DNA from 4 places in the Peribacillus sp. CSMR9 genome. Region 3 is predicted to be linked to each of the others. Evidence: riboswitches for the same ligand, from Rfam matches in the RefSeq annotation. Region 3 holds a riboswitch; each other region holds the start of a gene.
The links. Region 3 has a riboswitch for S-adenosylmethionine ahead of N9I19_RS15335 (5-methyltetrahydropteroyltriglutamate--homocysteine S-methyltransferase). Riboswitches for the same ligand answer to the same signal wherever they lie in the genome.
Positions count from the first base shown of each region.

Region 1: it holds a riboswitch for S-adenosylmethionine, as region 3 does, so the genes downstream of both, N9I19_RS20175 (methionine biosynthesis PLP-dependent protein) here and N9I19_RS15335 (5-methyltetrahydropteroyltriglutamate--homocysteine S-methyltransferase) in region 3, are expected to answer to the same signal.
Region 2: it holds a riboswitch for S-adenosylmethionine, as region 3 does, so the genes downstream of both, mmuP (S-methylmethionine permease) here and N9I19_RS15335 (5-methyltetrahydropteroyltriglutamate--homocysteine S-methyltransferase) in region 3, are expected to answer to the same signal.
Region 4: it holds a riboswitch for S-adenosylmethionine, as region 3 does, so the genes downstream of both, N9I19_RS03465 (bifunctional homocysteine S-methyltransferase/methylenetetrahydrofolate reductase) here and N9I19_RS15335 (5-methyltetrahydropteroyltriglutamate--homocysteine S-methyltransferase) in region 3, are expected to answer to the same signal.

Region 1 covers NZ_JAOPHO010000063.1:9,568-13,784, reverse strand. Annotated here, with positions in the region: gene N9I19_RS20185 (hypothetical protein) at 24-266, opposite strand; gene fumC (class II fumarate hydratase) at 376-1,758, opposite strand; SAM riboswitch class I at 2,094-2,207, shown strand; gene N9I19_RS20175 (methionine biosynthesis PLP-dependent protein) at 2,295-3,407, shown strand; gene metC (cystathionine beta-lyase) at 3,404-4,217, shown strand, end outside.
Region 2 covers NZ_JAOPHO010000066.1:7,637-11,853, reverse strand. Annotated here, with positions in the region: gene N9I19_RS20490 (ring-cleaving dioxygenase) at 1-59, shown strand, start outside; gene N9I19_RS20485 (alpha/beta hydrolase) at 59-667, shown strand; gene N9I19_RS20480 (flavin reductase family protein) at 686-1,294, shown strand; SAM riboswitch class I at 1,455-1,557, shown strand; gene mmuP (S-methylmethionine permease) at 1,640-3,034, shown strand; gene mmuM (homocysteine S-methyltransferase) at 3,024-3,986, shown strand; gene N9I19_RS20465 (DinB family protein) at 4,159-4,217, opposite strand, start outside.
Region 3 covers NZ_JAOPHO010000034.1:16,287-20,503, reverse strand. Annotated here, with positions in the region: gene N9I19_RS15350 (MIP/aquaporin family protein) at 1-476, opposite strand, end outside; gene N9I19_RS15345 (glycerol-3-phosphate responsive antiterminator) at 706-1,248, opposite strand; gene N9I19_RS15340 (hypothetical protein) at 1,403-1,831, opposite strand; SAM riboswitch class I at 2,007-2,108, shown strand; gene N9I19_RS15335 (5-methyltetrahydropteroyltriglutamate--homocysteine S-methyltransferase) at 2,418-3,521, shown strand; gene N9I19_RS15330 (ArsR/SmtB family transcription factor) at 3,733-4,035, shown strand; gene N9I19_RS15325 (MFS transporter) at 4,191-4,217, shown strand, end outside.
Region 4 covers NZ_JAOPHO010000003.1:70,082-74,298, forward strand. Annotated here, with positions in the region: gene metH (methionine synthase) at 1-529, opposite strand, end outside; gene N9I19_RS03465 (bifunctional homocysteine S-methyltransferase/methylenetetrahydrofolate reductase) at 522-2,369, opposite strand; SAM riboswitch class I at 2,473-2,571, opposite strand; gene N9I19_RS03470 (MOSC domain-containing protein) at 2,683-3,333, opposite strand; gene ku (non-homologous end joining protein Ku) at 3,852-4,217, opposite strand, start outside.

The DNA of each region.
Region 1 (4,217 bases), on a different contig from region 3:
AAATAATATCTAAGGGGCAAATCCTATTCCTGGACCAAAACCACTTCATCATGTCCGCATTCAGAGCATTTCATGAGATGCGGGCATTGGCCTTTTTGAAGGGATTGAGGGTATCCGTCGTTTTCTTTAAGTGTGTCGATATCCATATAAGCACTGTAATCATCAGCGTAATCCATGAATTTCCCTTTATCATCAAGATCACTGCTGCACTCCGGGCAATTTACATGAATTTTTCTTAGACCGTTGCAAAGCGGGCATAAAGACATTGTTTTTCCTCCTGTCCCCGATACTTATGATTTCATTATTTGCTGATTCCATTATTTTAACATATGGGAACACCCTCCCTAAAACCAACGGGAGGGCACTCCTATGCAATTATTTATTAACCATGTCAGCAGGATCTACCCATGCTTTGAATTCAGCTTCCGTCAGGAATTCTAATTTCAACGCCGCTTCTTTTAACGTAGAGTTGTCCTTGAATGCAGTTTTGGCGATCTTGGCTGCTTTTTCATAACCAATATGCGGGTTCAATGCTGTTACCAACATAAGTGAACGGTCTACATTTTCTTTGATTTTATCTTCATTTGCAGTGATGCCAACTGCACAATTAATGTTGAAAGAGTGAATGCCTTCCGTCAATAATTTCACCGTTTGCAGGAAGTTATAGATGATGACTGGTTTGAATACATTCAGTTCAAAGTTACCTTGGCTTGCTGCAAAGCCAATCGTAGCATCGTTACCCACGATTTGTGTCGCAATCATGGTAAGCGCTTCACTTTGTGTAGGATTGACTTTACCTGGCATGATGGAGCTGCCTGGCTCGTTTTCAGGAATGGCAATTTCGCCGATTCCGCTTCTAGGGCCACTTGCCAGCCATCTGACATCGTTCGCAATTTTCATTAAATCCGCTGCCAATGCTTTCAACGCACCGTGTGCGTAGACGATTTCGTTATGGCTTGTCAATGCATGGAACTTATTATCCGAAGTGACGAAGGGATGTCCTGTATCTGCTGCAATTTGTTTGGCCGAAAGTCCTGGGAATTCTTTTTTTGTATTGATTCCCGTTCCTACAGCCGTTCCGCCTAGGGCCAGGTTCAATAATTTTTGGCTGCTTTCCTGAATCATCGCGAGATCTTTATCGAGCATCGCTTTCCAACCGGAAATTTCTTGTCCCAAAGTCAGTGGTGTTGCATCTTGAAGATGTGTCCGGCCAATTTTCACGACATCCCAAAATTCTTTTTCTTTTGAATCGAAAGTATCACGAAGTGCTTTGATGGCAGGAACCAATTTTTCAGCGACTTCCATAAAGGCTGCAATATGCATGGCGGTCGGGAAAGTATCATTGGAGCTTTGTGCCTTGTTAACGTCATCATTCGGGTGAAGGGTTTCGGATTCACCATTTTCTTTTAACCATTCATTCCCTTTGTTAGCGACCACTTCATTCACGTTCATATTACTTTGCGTACCGCTTCCCGTTTGCCAAACTACAAGTGGGAAATGTTCATCAAGCGTACCTTCAAGGATTTCGTCGCAAATCTTAACGATGGCATTCTTTTTAACCTCCGAAAGATCGCCAAGATCAAAGTTCACCTTTGCCGCAGCTTGTTTAACGTATGCAAATGCACGAACTAATTCAATCGGCATTTTTTCGTTACCGATTTTGAAATTGTTACGGCTTCTCTCCGTTTGTGCACCCCAATATTTATCGGCAGGAACTTTCACTTCACCCATCGTATCTCGTTCGATTCTGTATTCCATGTGTTCTCCTCCTATTGTTTGCACTATTCATCGAAGACATATGTATATGAAATGAATAATGTCATATTATTCTTTCTCTCTATACATTGTACAAACTTTATTTTTTTAATGCAAAAATAACCGGCCAAGCCTCCCCCTTTTTCTTTAAAATCCATTTAATATCGTGTTTATCCCTGGACCCATGCAAATTTTGGATATTCTTTTTAGACACATAAAGTGTTGACACCGCTAGTCTCCAATTGCCCTATTCATGAAAATCAAAGCACTATCATCCAAAATGTTCTTGACAGTATTTTATATATATAGTAAATTCAAAAGAAATTGAATAATCTAAACTCTTATCGAGAGAGGTAGAGGGAATGGCCCGATGACACCTCAGCAACCTTCATTTGTTTCAAACCAATGAAAAGGTGCTAATTCCACAAGTTTGTGAACTTGGAAGATAAGAAGAATGACTCGTCCCTATTTAATCAAAGTCTTCTTCTTAAAGAAGACTTTTTTTTATTTTATTTAACTAAAAAGGAGCAGTGAAAACTATGTACAAAACTGAAACATATCTTGCTCAATTAGGAAATCGCAGTGAAACGGCGACAGGAACAGTCAATCCGCCAGTATACTTTTCAACAGCTTTTCGCCATGAAGGAATCGGCCAATCGACTGGATTTGATTATACAAGGACAGGTAATCCTACACGCCAACTATTGGAACGATCCATCGCCGATCTGGAAAAAGGCGACCAAGGGTATGCCTGCAGTTCAGGAATGGCAGCCATTTCTACTATACTGGCCTTATTTAAATCAGATGATGCATGGATTGTCAGCGAAGATCTTTATGGCGGTACATATCGTCTGTTGGAACAAGGGTTTAAGAAATGGGGATTGAAGTGCGACTATGTGAACACTTGTTGTTTGGAGGATATTGAAAAAGCCATCACTCCTCACACGAAAGCCATCTTCATCGAAACTCCCACTAACCCTCTAATGCAGCAAACGGACATTAGCGCCGTTGCAGCATTGGCCAAACGATTTAATTTATTGTTAATCGTTGATAACACCTTTTACACGCCTCTTATTCAACAACCCATCCTGCTTGGAGCAGATATTGTGATCCACAGTGCAACCAAGTATCTCGGTGGTCATAATGATGTGCTCGCTGGACTGATCGTTGCTAGCGGCGCTGAATTATGTGATGCACTTGCCTTCCATCATAATGGCATGGGAGCTGTCTTGAGCCCCTTTGATTCCTGGCTGTTGATGCGCGGAATGAAAACCCTGGCATTGCGGATGGAACGTCATGAAAAGAATGCCAAGATACTTGTAGATTACTTGTCGGAACATGATTGTGTTACAGATGTATTGTATCCCGGTAGAGGAGGCATGATTTCATTCCGTATCATTGATGAAGCGGCGGTCAACCCATTTTTACAATCACTCTCATTGATTTCGTTTGCAGAAAGCCTTGGAGGGGTTGAAAGCTTCATCACCTATCCTGCTACACAAACACATGCCGATATACCGCTTGAAGTCAGAACGGCGAACGGGGTTTGCAATCGCCTGCTGCGCTTCTCCGTCGGCATTGAAGACAGCGAAGATTTGATCCAGGACTTACAGCAAGCATTCGCACATGTAAAAAGGGAGGCACTACGATGACCACTCATGATTTCAGCTTTGAAACCAAATTACTTCATAATCAACATAAATTCGATCCTGCAACAGGCGGTGTGAGCGTCCCCATTCAGCACGCATCCACTTTCCATCAATCCGATATCGATCAATTCGGCAAATATGATTACAGCAGAAGCGGGAACCCAACTCGCGGAGCACTGGAAGATATCATTGCCGAACTTGAGGAAGGCACTCACGGTTTTGCCTTTTCATCAGGTATGGCAGCCATTTCAACAGCTTTCCTGCTGTTGTCTGCCGGAGACCATATCGTCATTTCCGAAGATGTGTATGGCGGTACGTTCAGGATGGTCACAAACGTTTTGACGCGTTTCAATATTGAGCATACATTCGTTGACATGACGGACCTTGAAAGCATTAAAGCGGCCATTCAGCCAAATACGAGAGCCATATACATCGAAACGCCTTCAAATCCATTACTTAAAGTGACCGATATTAAAGCAGTATGTGATATCGCGAAAAAAGCCGGTGCCTTAAGTTTTGTTGATAATACATTCTTGACCCCAGCATTACAAAAACCACTGAATCTGGGCGCTGATGTTGTCCTTCATAGCGCAACGAAATTTTTATCCGGTCATAGTGATGTGATAGCTGGACTAGCCGTAGTAAAAGATCCGGATTTGGCAGTAAGACTCGGTTCCCTCCAAAACTCCTTTGGAGCGGTTCTTGGTGTACAGGACGCCTGGCTTGTAATGAGAGGTCTGAAAACCTTGTCCGTTAGAATGGAACACTCCCAAAAAGGGGCAGAAAAGATTGCCGCCTACTTAAATGAGCAGC
Region 2 (4,217 bases), on a different contig from region 3:
GAATCATGGAGAAAACGTTACTGCCGGCAGTGCCGAGAGTACTGGAGGAGGATAAATGATGAAGCATATTTTTCAAAAAGGAAGTAATCCAGAAGCGCCATTGCTTTTGCTTTTACATGGCACTGGAGGAACGGAAACAGATCTCTTGCCATTAGCGGAAATGGTTTCACCGGGATCATCTGTATTGAGCGTACGGGGAAATGTACTTGAAAACGGAATGCCCCGTTTTTTCCGCCGGTTATCCGAAGGGGTTTTTGATGAAGAAGATTTGATCTTTCGTACGAAGGAGCTTTATGACTTCTTGGAATCAGCGTCCAAAAAATATGACTTCGACCGTGAAAGAGTGGTAGCATTAGGTTATTCCAATGGTGCAAATATAGCGGCAAGTTTGCTGTTCCATTTCGAAGTGGCATTACAAGGAGCGATTCTTCATCATCCCATGGTGCCTAGAAGAGGGATTGCTTTGCCGTCCCTTTCGGATATACCTGTATTTATTGCTGCAGGTAAAAACGATCCGATTTGCCCGGCAGCAGAAACTGATGAACTTAATCAACTTTTACTGCAAGCTGGTGCTACAGTGGATGTTCAATGGGGAAATTACGGTCATCAGTTAACACGTTCAGAGGTTGAGGCAGCGGGTTCATGGTTTCAAAAGAACTTTTTATAAGAATGAGAGGGAATGAAGATGATTTCTGTTAATCCTGAAAGTCTTACTGAACGGGATAATTATAAGTTTTTGACCGGAAGCATTATACCGAGACCTATAGCCTTGGTTACGACACAATCCGAAACCGGTACAATCAATATAGCGCCGTTCAGCTTTTTTAACATAGTCAGTTCGAATCCTCCAATGATTTCCATTTCTGTTCAACGGAAAGAAGGAGTTTCAAAGGACACGGCTCGAAATGCAATTCAAACAGGTGAATTCGTTGTTCATATCACTGATGAGAATAATGTAGCTGATGCAAATCGAACGGCGAAGGAACTCCCATCTGACGAAAGTGAATTGGGTCTTACCAATTTCACGCCAGCTGTCAGTGATAAGGTATCCGTACCAGGATTGCAAGAAGCAAAGGTACGCTTTGAGTGCATATTAGAGCATGCGATACCATTGGCAGGTTCCCAGAATAAACCCGGTTGTGATTTATTGATAGGGAAAATAGTCTGCTATCATATAGAGCAAGATATTTACCATAATGGCCGAATAGACCAGAATGGGCTAAAACCTGTCGCAAGATTAGCGGGTCATACTTATACAAAACTAGGAGAATTATTTGAATTGGAACGTCCTTAAGAATTGTGGCGACACCTTTAAAAAGATGTCGTCTTTTTTTTTCTATCTTCCGTTATCTCCAAGTCTTGAGCGACTTGCCCGCAAAAAAGTAAGTCTTTACAATCCAAAACAAATACTTGACAATTTTTTCATAGATTGATAAAGTAATAAAAAAATAAATTTCTTATCCAGAGAGGTGGAGGGACTGGCCCAATGAAACCTCAGCAACAGGTCTACTACGACACTGTGCTAATTCCAGGGGGTGAAACCCTGATAGATGAGACCCTACGTTTTTATTTGTCAGTAACGCACTCTTATTAGAGTGCGTTTTCGTTTTTTCTGGATGCAGGATGAAGGGGAGTATGAATGGAGAACAAAAGGAAGCATGAATTTCAACGGGAAATGAAAGCACGGCATTTAATCATGCTATCGCTTGGGGGGGTGATTGGAACTGGTTTATTCTTAAGTACGGGTTATACGATTCAACAGGCTGGCCCGTTTGGCACTATCCTTTCGTATCTGATAGGGGCACTAGTGGTTTATCTGGTCATGCTATGTTTAGGTGAACTGGCAGTACATATGCCCGAGACAGGTGCGTTTCATAGCTATGCAGCCAAATACATTGGACCTGGGACAGGGTATACAGTAGCCTGGTTGTATTGGCTAACTTGGACTGTTGCACTAGGTTCGGAATTCACGGCCGCTGGATTGTTGATGCAGAGATGGTATCCATCAATCAATGTCTGGATTTGGAGTGCTCTATTTGCCATTTTGGTTTTTGTATTAAATGCGCTGACTGTCAAGTTTTTCGCTGAATCTGAATTTTGGTTTGCGTCAATAAAGGTAATTGCGATCGTGATATTTATTATTTTGGGAGTTGCTGCAATGGTAGGTTATATTCCAATGACTAACTCTCAATCAGCACCGCTATATTCCAATTTTATAAGTGCAGGGTTATTTCCTAATGGTGCTTTTGCCATTATCATGACGATGCTTGCAGTGAATTTTGCATTTTCTGGAACTGAATTAATCGGAATTGCAGCTGGAGAAACTGTGAATCCAGAAAAAACGATACCAAAGGCAATTCGTCTGACATTGTGGAGATTGATTATCTTTTTTGTAGGAACCATCGTTGTATTATCCGCATTATTGCCTATTTCGGATGCAGGCGTATTAGAAAGCCCCTTTGTGGCCGTTCTTGAACGAATTGGAGTGCCGTATGCAGCGGATATTATGAACTTTGTTATTTTAACTGCCATTTTGTCTGCTGCAAACTCAGGTCTATATGCCTCTTCCAGAATGCTTTGGTCACTTGCAGATAAGAAAACCATATCACCAATATTCGCAATATTAACAAAACGAGGTGTTCCGATATATTCAGTCATTTTCAGTATGTTGGGCGGTGGTTTAGCCCTGTTCTCTAGTGTTATTGCACCGGATACTGTATATATAGTGCTTGTGTCCATTTCGGGTCTGGCCGTGGTTGTAGTTTGGATGAGTATTAGCGCTTCACAGTTCCTATTTCGGAGACGATTTATAAGAGAAGGAAATTCAGTAAATGACTTGGCTTATCGTACACCATTATATCCGCTTGTACCAATCATTTCTTTCATGCTTTGTCTTGCTTCTTGTATAGGAATTGCATTTGATCCTACACAACGGATTGCGCTTTATTGTGGTATTCCATTTATTTTGTTTTGCTATGGAAGTTATTATGTAACACAAACTTCAAAGAAAAGAGGCGTAGATCTTGAAGAATAAAATTAACCCAATTGACGCTATTTTACGAGAACATTCAGTCATGATTCTGGACGGAGCTTTAGCTACAGAGCTTGAGCGGTATGGGTGTGATTTGGACGATCCGCTGTGGTCTGCCCGTGTATTACTTGAAAATCCAGAGGTGATTTATCGGGTTCACACTGACTATTTCCGTGCAGGAGCGGACTGTGCGATAACTGCAAGCTACCAAGCTACTGTTGAAGGTTTCTCCCTGCGTGGAATACAAGAAAAAGAGGCCCTGAAGTTAATTCAGAAAACGGTGTTTCTCGCAAGAAGAGCGAGAGATGATTTTTGGAAGGAAGAGACGCAAACGAACAGACCTAAGCCATTGGTTTCTGCATCAGTAGGACCCTATGGGGCTTACCTCGCTGATGGTTCAGAATATGTAGGAAACTATGGTGTTTCAGATGAAACTTTAGCAGAATTTCATCGAATAAGAATATCAGCTTTGATTGAAGCAGGTGCTGACCTTTTAGCATTTGAAACGATTCCATCCCTGCAAGAAGCAAAAGTATTGAATTCATTATTGAAAGATTATCCAGAAGTATATGCTTGGCTATCCTTTTCTTTGAAAAATGAGAAAGCAATAAGTGACGGTACATTGCTGGAGGATTGTGCAAAGTTCTTTGAGGACAGTGAGCAAATTGCAGCGATCGGTATTAACTGTGCACCAGTATCAGTTGTCACGGACGCCATCAAGGTGTTAAGTGCGAACACAAAAAAACCAATTATAGTTTATCCGAATTCTGGTGAAACCTATGATCCACAAACTAAAACATGGCATGGTCAAGAATCATGTAACACGCTCGAACAAAAATCTGAAGAATGGCACCATGCTGGGGCACGTTTAATCGGAGGATGCTGCAGAACGGCACCTCATCATATTGAAGAGATTTCAAGAAAGTGGCGACCTTCCGAAGTGGTATCCTCATAGCTTTATTCCTATATCAACTGTTTTTAATAATCATTATATAAAAAACAGGGCTTTGTTAAGTGGTATTGTTGTTTTCAGCTATAAAATATGGGAACGTCCGATTTGGACGTTCTCGTTCTTATTCCATTAAAGCCCCCTATAATGGAATAACTGTAAAGCTAATGAAGCTTTTTTAAAAGCTGCGTTTCCCTGCCCAAGCTCCTTGCATTTTACAAAGGAATACAATTTGCC
Region 3 (4,217 bases):
CCTTCTGTAAACTCGCCGGCTCCAATAAACAATAAGCCAAGAACAAGGATGAACGTACCAATCATTTCACTTAATAGATTTGAAAAAGTATGTGGGATAGCCGGTGAGGTTGAAAACACACCAAGCTTTGTACCTGGATCCTCCGTAGCTTTCCAGTGAGGTAAATAATGTAGGAATACAAGAGTCGCACCTATAATTGCCCCTATCATTTGGGCCATGATGTACCCTGGCACATCAGCCCAAGGAAAATCTCCATTGATAGCTAATGCTACTGTAACAGCCGGGTTTAAATGTGCCCCGCTTATGGAACCCACTGCAAAGACACCCATTGTAACAGCCAGTCCCCACGCAATCGTGATGACAATCCAGCCAGCATCCTTGGCATAAGATCCTTTTAAGGAAGATCCCGCCCCAATGCCTGCACCAAATAAAATTAAAATCATCGTGCCTACTACTTCTCCCCAAAATGGAGTCATGAATAAAACCCCTCCCCTGATAAATTTTAAAAACCAAATAAAAAAGGAGATTCACAGCAGAAATATCCTCATAATAATAATGAGTATATCTGTTGTGAATCTCCTAGTCTCCGTCACATATATTAACTTATAATTTACAATATACTAGTTTGTGAAAACGCTGTCAATTATTTTGCGAGGAATTATTCTATTTTTCTGTAATTTTTTTCAACTTCCTCGTTCGACCCCATTAAACGATATCCCATAATTCAGTTTTGGAAGTGGTGATTGACGAAGCTCCAGCATCAAGGGCGTTCAGGACTTCATCCGAAGTACGTATGAGGCCGCCTGCAAAAATCGGTGTTTGTAATCGTTCCTTCACTTCCTTAATCATCCATGGCATGGCGCCCGGCAAAACTTCGATATAATCCGGCTTGGTTTTCTGCACCAGCTTATAACTTTTCTCCAGAGCATGTGAATCTATTAAAAAGATTCGCTGGATGGCAATGACCCCTTTTTGCTTCGCTTTCAAAATGACGCTTGATTTAGTCGATATCAACCCATATGGATTATACTCCTGGCAAATGAATTCTGTCGCATATTCATCACTTCTTATGCCATGGATCAAATCGACATGATAAATCATTTTCTTATTATGCTGCTTTGCCATCATACTTACGTTTTTCAATTGTGATATATGCAAATCAAGAAACACACCTATTTCATAGGAACTTTCTAAAAATCTTTCGAAATCCTTCATGCTTGCTGAAGCAGGCAAAATCTTCTGGTCCATTATTTCCCCCCTTATTTCCTGGAAAACTATAAGTAATTTAGTATATTTTATTGAGCTTGATTTATCAAACACATTGTGAGGTATGGCATTTCAACCTACCCTTACACTAACATACCTGGCATCCCCTTTAAATATTGTGGCTAAAAACGATCCATCATATTGAAAGTTTCATTTTCAATGCACCTTCGACCAGCTCATATGATTTAATTGTGCCAACGGGGATTTTTCTCACGATGTTCCAAGCATTAACATTCATTTTGATCGTTCTATTTTCGAATTCAAAAAATGGCGGTTTGTTAAATATCCTTTGGTTAATGAAATTCCTGTCAATAGGCTCCATTTCCACTAATTCAAATAAAATTGTTCTTTTTTCCACATGAAGCGGTTTTAATGTAATCCGGAAAGCTACGTTTTTCTTTAACATCATTTTTTTCACTTCCATCGTTCCGGAAAGCACTATATGCTTTGGCGTAATCTCGACTTTAATATCCTGACCATATGATTTCATTCTTAAGATTTTCTCTATCATGGCTTCAGTTACCGTTATCGGTATGCCATTTTTGAATGGACTGAATGTACTCATCCTTGCATTCCCCTCCTGCCGCTCAAATGAAACGTCGGTTATAGCATATGCCGGGTTCCCTGATGTAGTTAACATTTCAGCCCATATTAATAATCGGTATATTCGAAATCTTCCACCTTCATTACTTGACCTTTATAAAAACTACCTGTATAGTCTTAATTAATTTAATAGACAACTCTTATCCAGAGAGGTGGAGGGACTGGCCCTTTGATGCCTCAGCAACAGACTGATCATGTACTGTGCTAATTCCAGAAGTGTAGAAACTTGAAGATAAGAAGAGTATATAGCTTTGCTGCCAACACCTCTTCTTATTTTTAAGAAGAGGTGTTTTATTTTTAGGCTGTTTTCACATACTTTGTTGCTATTTACCAGGTAGTGAGTTGTGGTTGATTTCCCCTCCAGATGCTCGCTTTCCGCGGGGCGGGCGGTGAGCCTCCTCGGCGTAAACGCCTGTGGGGTCTCACCTGTCCCGCTGCTCCCGCAGGAGTCTCGAACTTCCGCTCCAATCAACCTTAAATAGTTTCGTTTTAAAAACAACAATCTTTACGAAAAGAGCCTATTTTTAAAAGGAAAGAAGGAATGCAACATGTCAATCACATTAACGAAGGCACCATTCAGGGCCGATCACGTCGGAAGTTTATTAAGACCTGAACGTTTACATATTGCCAGAAAGCAATTTAAGGAAGGTACCATTTCAGCAGAGCGGCTTCGTGAAGTTGAAACCGAAGAAATCAATCGGATTGTCGAAAAACAAATTGAAGTTGGATTAGAGGCCGTGACGGATGGTGAGTTCAGACGAACATGGTGGCACTTTGACTTCCTCGAACATTTAAATGGCATCGAGGGATATGTGACTGAAAAAGGTCTCACATTCGATGGTGTGGAAACAGAGAGATATAACGTTCGCAATACCGGGAAGGTTTCATTCAATCCTGAACATCCCTTCATTCGCGATTTCATTGAATTGAACAAAATCGTGAACGGACGCGCCGTTGCCAAGCAAACCATTCCCAGTCCGAATCAATTATTTGCTGTAGGCATTCATAATAAAGACATCTACCCTGATATTGAAGACTATGCTAATGATATCATCAAAGCGTATCAGCATGCTTTGAAGGCTTTTTATGAAGCAGGTGTACGTTATCTTCAATTGGATGATGTATATATTGCCAGACTTTCAGCTCCAGACTTCCAGTTCAAAGATGGAAAATATACGAGGGAACAATTAATCGATCTTGCACTTCGCGTAATTAATGGCGCATTGGAAGGCAAACCAGAAGACCTTGTCGTCACTACACACCTATGTCGTGGGAACTACCAGTCGACTTGGGCGTTTGAAGGAAGCTATGCCCGTATCGCCCCAACTTTATTGGCAAAAGAAACAGTGGATGGATTTTTCTTGGAATATGATGATCAACGCTCAGGAGATTTCAAGCCATTGGAATACATTCCAAATGGCGGTGCACGGGTCGTACTGGGTGTCGTCACTTCAAAAAATGGAGAAATCGAAGACAAGGAAGCTGTTAAGGCACGCATTGAAGAAGCCTCGCACTTCGTTCCTCTCGAACAATTATGCTTAAGTCCACAATGCGGCTTCGCCTCCACCCATCACGGCAACAAGCTGACCGAAGAACAGCAATGGGAAAAGCTGAAATTCGTCGTTGATGTAGCAAAAGAAGTATGGAAATGATTTTTTAGCGGAGACTTTAATTCTGATTTACAGGATTTGAACAACCTAATCGGCCCGCACTGATAAGGGAGCCGATTAGGTTCTTGCAATAATACATTTCCATTCCTTTAATGACTCTTTAGATAACGGTATCAAGTTTTGCTATTTATGAAACTAACGATGAATGATAAAACCATTTGACATATCGATAATTCTCGATATAATGAAATGTATGAAAACAATCGAGATATTTAAAGCATTATCCAATGAATCCAGGTTGCAAATCTTACAATGGCTCAAGGCGCCTGAACTCCACTTCACCCCTCATGAGGGAATAGACATGAAGGAAACCGGCGTTTGCGTAAGTCAGATTACCGAAAAATTAAACATGACCCAGTCCACGGCCTCTCAATACCTCTCGATGCTTCTTAGAGCAGGATTGATTAAAACGGAGCGGATAGGAAAGTTTACGTATTACAAACGAGATGAAGAGGCAATCTCAAAAATTACTGATTTCTTGAAAGAAGAAGTATGAAAATGAACCTGATCCGTACCTTAGAGGGTTGGGTTCATTTTTCTCTCTAACATTTCGATATTTCGCGATATGTTTATTTTTTATTCATACATATTAACATATTGCGATATGTCTTTATATAAAATTAATAATCATTAATGAGGAGTGAATCTATTTTGCTTAATACATGGAAAATTTACATG
Region 4 (4,217 bases), on a different contig from region 3:
TTCCAGAAAAGGCAGCCTTGACATTAAGCATATCCTGACAGGTTTCCACCAATAGCAAGTCCACCCCACCATCCAAGAGACCAAGTGCCTGTTCTTCATAGGAATCGGTTAAAATATCAAAAGTCGTTCCCCCTGTTACGGAAAGCGTTTTTGTAGTGGGACCCATCGAGCCAGCCACATATCTTGGCCAATCTTCATTTGAATACTTTTCACATGCTTTAACGGCAAGCTCGGCTGAAATTTTATTAAGCTTGTAAGCGATTGTGCTTATTTGGTATTCTTCAAGCACGATGCTTGTCGCTCCGAAGGTATTTGTTTCAATGATATCAGCACCTGCTGCTAAATATTTTTCATGGATGGATTGGATGATTTCTGGTTGTGTCAGTGATAAATACTCATTGCAGCCCTCGAATTGCTCCCCGCCAAAATCCTCTGCTGTTAAATTCTCCGCTTGGAGCATGGTCCCCATCGCTCCATCAAGAAGGAGAATCTTAGTACCCAACTGTTCTTGAATCGCTTTTTTATTCATGTACTGCCACCTCTGATGTTTGTTTACTATCGACTTTTCTAATATATTTCGTAAGTTCCGCCGTCATTTCATAGCGAAGGAACGGAGTGATTAAATATATGCCCTTGAATTTTTCCCTTGCAGCGTCCACTAGCTCTCGTGCGATATTCACCCCTTCAATCCTTGACTTTACAGGGTCATCCCCCGCTAAAGCCATAGCCCTTCTAACATTATCAGGCAATTTGATGCCTGGGATCTCATTATGGATGAATTCGGCGTTCCGTGTGCTTGTCAAGGGCATGATACCGATGAAAATCGGGGTCTCTAAATGTTTTGTAGCTTCATATACCTCTTCAATCTGCTCCACCGAATAAATTGGCTGTGTTAAAAAGGATTGAGCACCACATGCAATCTTCTTTTCCATTCTCTGAACAGCCTTATCCAGATATTTCACATTGGGATTAAACGCGGCGGCAATTTTAAAATTTGCCCGTTGGCCCAAACTTTGACCGGAATAGGAAAGACCTTCATTAAATTGTTTGACCATACTTATCAGGTCAAACGAAGATAAATCATAAACCGAAGTGGCACCTGGGAAGTCCCCAATTTTAGAAGGATCTCCGGTGATGATCAATAACTCATTCAGCCCCACTGTCTGCAGACCCATTAAATGTGACTGCAGGCCAATTAAATTTCGATCCCGGCATGTTATATGCACCATCGGCGTTACATTCAATTGGGTCTTCAGTAAATTAGCCAGTGCATCATTCGATATCCTTGGTGAAGCAAGTGAATTATCCGCTAATGTAATTGAATCGACCCCTGCTTTTTTCAAAACCTCAGCACCAGTCATGAAACTCTCTATTCCCAACTTTTTCGGTGGATCAAGTTCAACTAGTATCGTCCTTTCAGTTTTGGCCTTTTCGTAAAGTGGGATTTCCAACTCTCTATCAATCACTTCAATTATTTCTATTTCACGGATTTTAGTAATTTTCTCTTTTACTGGTACCAAACTTCCAATTGCATTCTTTACAGCTTGAATATGCAAAGGCGTCGTTCCACAGCAGCCTCCTATGATCGTGGCACCTTGCTCACGCAGCTCGAGGGCACTTGAACCGAAATATTCCGGCACAGCTTTATAGACAAGCCTTCCATCCACATAATCCGGAAGGCTGGCATTAGGATAAATGGCAATCGACGCTTGCTTTGGTAAACTTACTTCTTCCAAGGCCCTAATCATATGATGTGGACCGAGACGGCAATTCACCCCAACAACATCGGCACCCAATTGCTCAAGTTTTTGAAAGGCTTCATTTAAATGGATTCCATTTTGAAGATTACCCAGTTCATGCATCGAAACATTTGCGATGATCGGCAGTCCAGTTTCATTTTTAACGATTTGCAGGACGGTTTCAAGTTCTTCCAGGTCATAGAATGTTTCTAGGAGAATCCCATCAGGATTTTCCATCAGCAGACTGTATAGCTGTTCTCGAAAACCTCGCTTTATCTCTTCAATGCTTAAATCCGATTTCCTGATACTCCGCTGTGCCCCTATGGTACCGAAGACATATGCCTTTCCTTTTGCCGCTTTTTTAGCAAGGATGACTCCCTGGCGATTGATTCTGCTTACTTCATCTTCTAGTCCATGGCGTTTCAATTTGTTGAAGTTGGCACCGTAGGTATTCGATTGAAGGATATCTGCACCAGCTTCCAAATAGGCACGGTGGATGGACACTATTTGATCTGGGTTCGTACAGTTTAATTCCTCATAACATTGATCGATGCCATTAGAGTACAGTAAGGTCCCCATTGCCCCTTCCCCAACCAGCATTCTTTCTTTCACTTCTTTACGAAAATTCATCATTACATCCTCTCTCAAAAACAATCCTGTTTTTGTCGTTTTCTATGAGTATGAGAGAAAAGAAAAAAAACCTTCTCAAAGAAGAAGGTTTTTTGAAACATTCTCCTCATCTATCAAGCTCTGCTTGTTGGATTTAGCACCTTTGCCTAAGCTGGTTGCTGAGGTTTCTTCGGGCCAGTCCCTCCACCTCTCTCGATAAGATCCATTTATATAATTTTCACAAGATTTCAAAATTTGATTATATTTAATTTACATTAATAATCTGTCAATTTCAATACCTGATCGTCATTTTTTTCACTTTTGCAAAAATCATTCAATCTTTTGCAGCTTGAATTCTCTTTAATATCCTTTGTTTCCAGTCTTCCGCTAACGAATCCAGTTTGAGTAAAGCGTTTGCGCCTTCCAGCCCATCTCGTTTATGAAGGATCACCTCTGCTGCATAATGAACTGAAATTTTTTCTTGCAAACGATCTATTAGCACGATTTCGTTTTGTTTATTTATCGTTCCTTCTTGAAGTACTTTTGCAAAATAACCAGTGAAACTCGTTTTTAGCACGAGTTCCAAAAACTTAGGTTCTTGATTGAAGTGGGAAATGGTCGAACAAGGAATCCTCCCCTGGTTAATTTGAACAATCACTTCGCCTATTTGATAAATATCGCCGATATATGTTGATACTTCCGTCATCCCCGCTATGGTTAAATTTTCACCGAATGCAGGGATATCCAGCTTTTTAGAGAATTTTTCATTCCATAATGAATAATGCTCAAAGGGGTAAAAGCACAAAGCCCGATCAGGACCTCCATGGAACTTTATATTACCTACCCCATCACCAATTATGCCAGATCTAGTTACTGTCACATTATCCCGTGCTTGTTTATCCATGGCTGAAAAGATATCGATATTCGAAAAATTTTCCTGTTTGGGCCTTCCGGCATGAAGCGATTTGATTTTTCCATTTTCCATTTTTAACATCATCTTCCGTTCATTTTAATTTATATCATCCCATATGTTTAAATTATACTAAAAATCCATTTTTTCTGTAATTATTTATGAGAAAATAGTGGATCGGAACATACAAAATCCCCCATGATCCGTTAAGCGGTCGAATATCATTGATTTCCAGAAAAAATCATAGGATAGTTTAGTAATTTTGTTGCTATTTCAGAATTAAATATGGTAGAATATGAACACAATATATAGTCGAAAACTACAACCGTTCGCCTATATGTTGATTTTCACGATTGAATTCCTCATTGTCGCTCTTTAGGGAGCGAATTTTTTTGCCTTCATTTGCATCCACTATTTTCTTTTAATCCCATTAATCGGATCACATCTTGATCCAATACCTATTTGTACATGCATTACTTATGTAATTTTAACGAATTATTTCTTTGTAAAGTCTTTCATAATCTTGCCATTCCCTTTGTTAAAACGAGCAAAAAGCCGAGCGACATAATGCGTCTTCCGCTCAGCTTCCTGTTTTATGCTTGTTTCTTTTTTTTCGGTGCCGCTTTCTTTCGGGTCGTCTTTTTCTTTTCCGGTTCATCATGTTTCGTTCGGTCAATGGATGCCTGTAAAGCCTCCATTAAATCTGTTACATTGTTGGAAACTGGCTCTTTTGTTTTGGCTGTAATCGTCGTTTGTCCCGTTTTCTTCGATTCAATCAATTCAAGTAATGCGGTTCGATAGTCATCTGTGTATTTTGCCGGATCGAAAGTAGTCGTTAATTGATCTATCAATAACACGGCAGTATCTATTTCCTTTTTTACAATGGTATCATTAGCAGGGATATTCGGTACATCCGCTGTTGAGCGAACTTCATCCGGATAATGGATCGTTTCCATCAC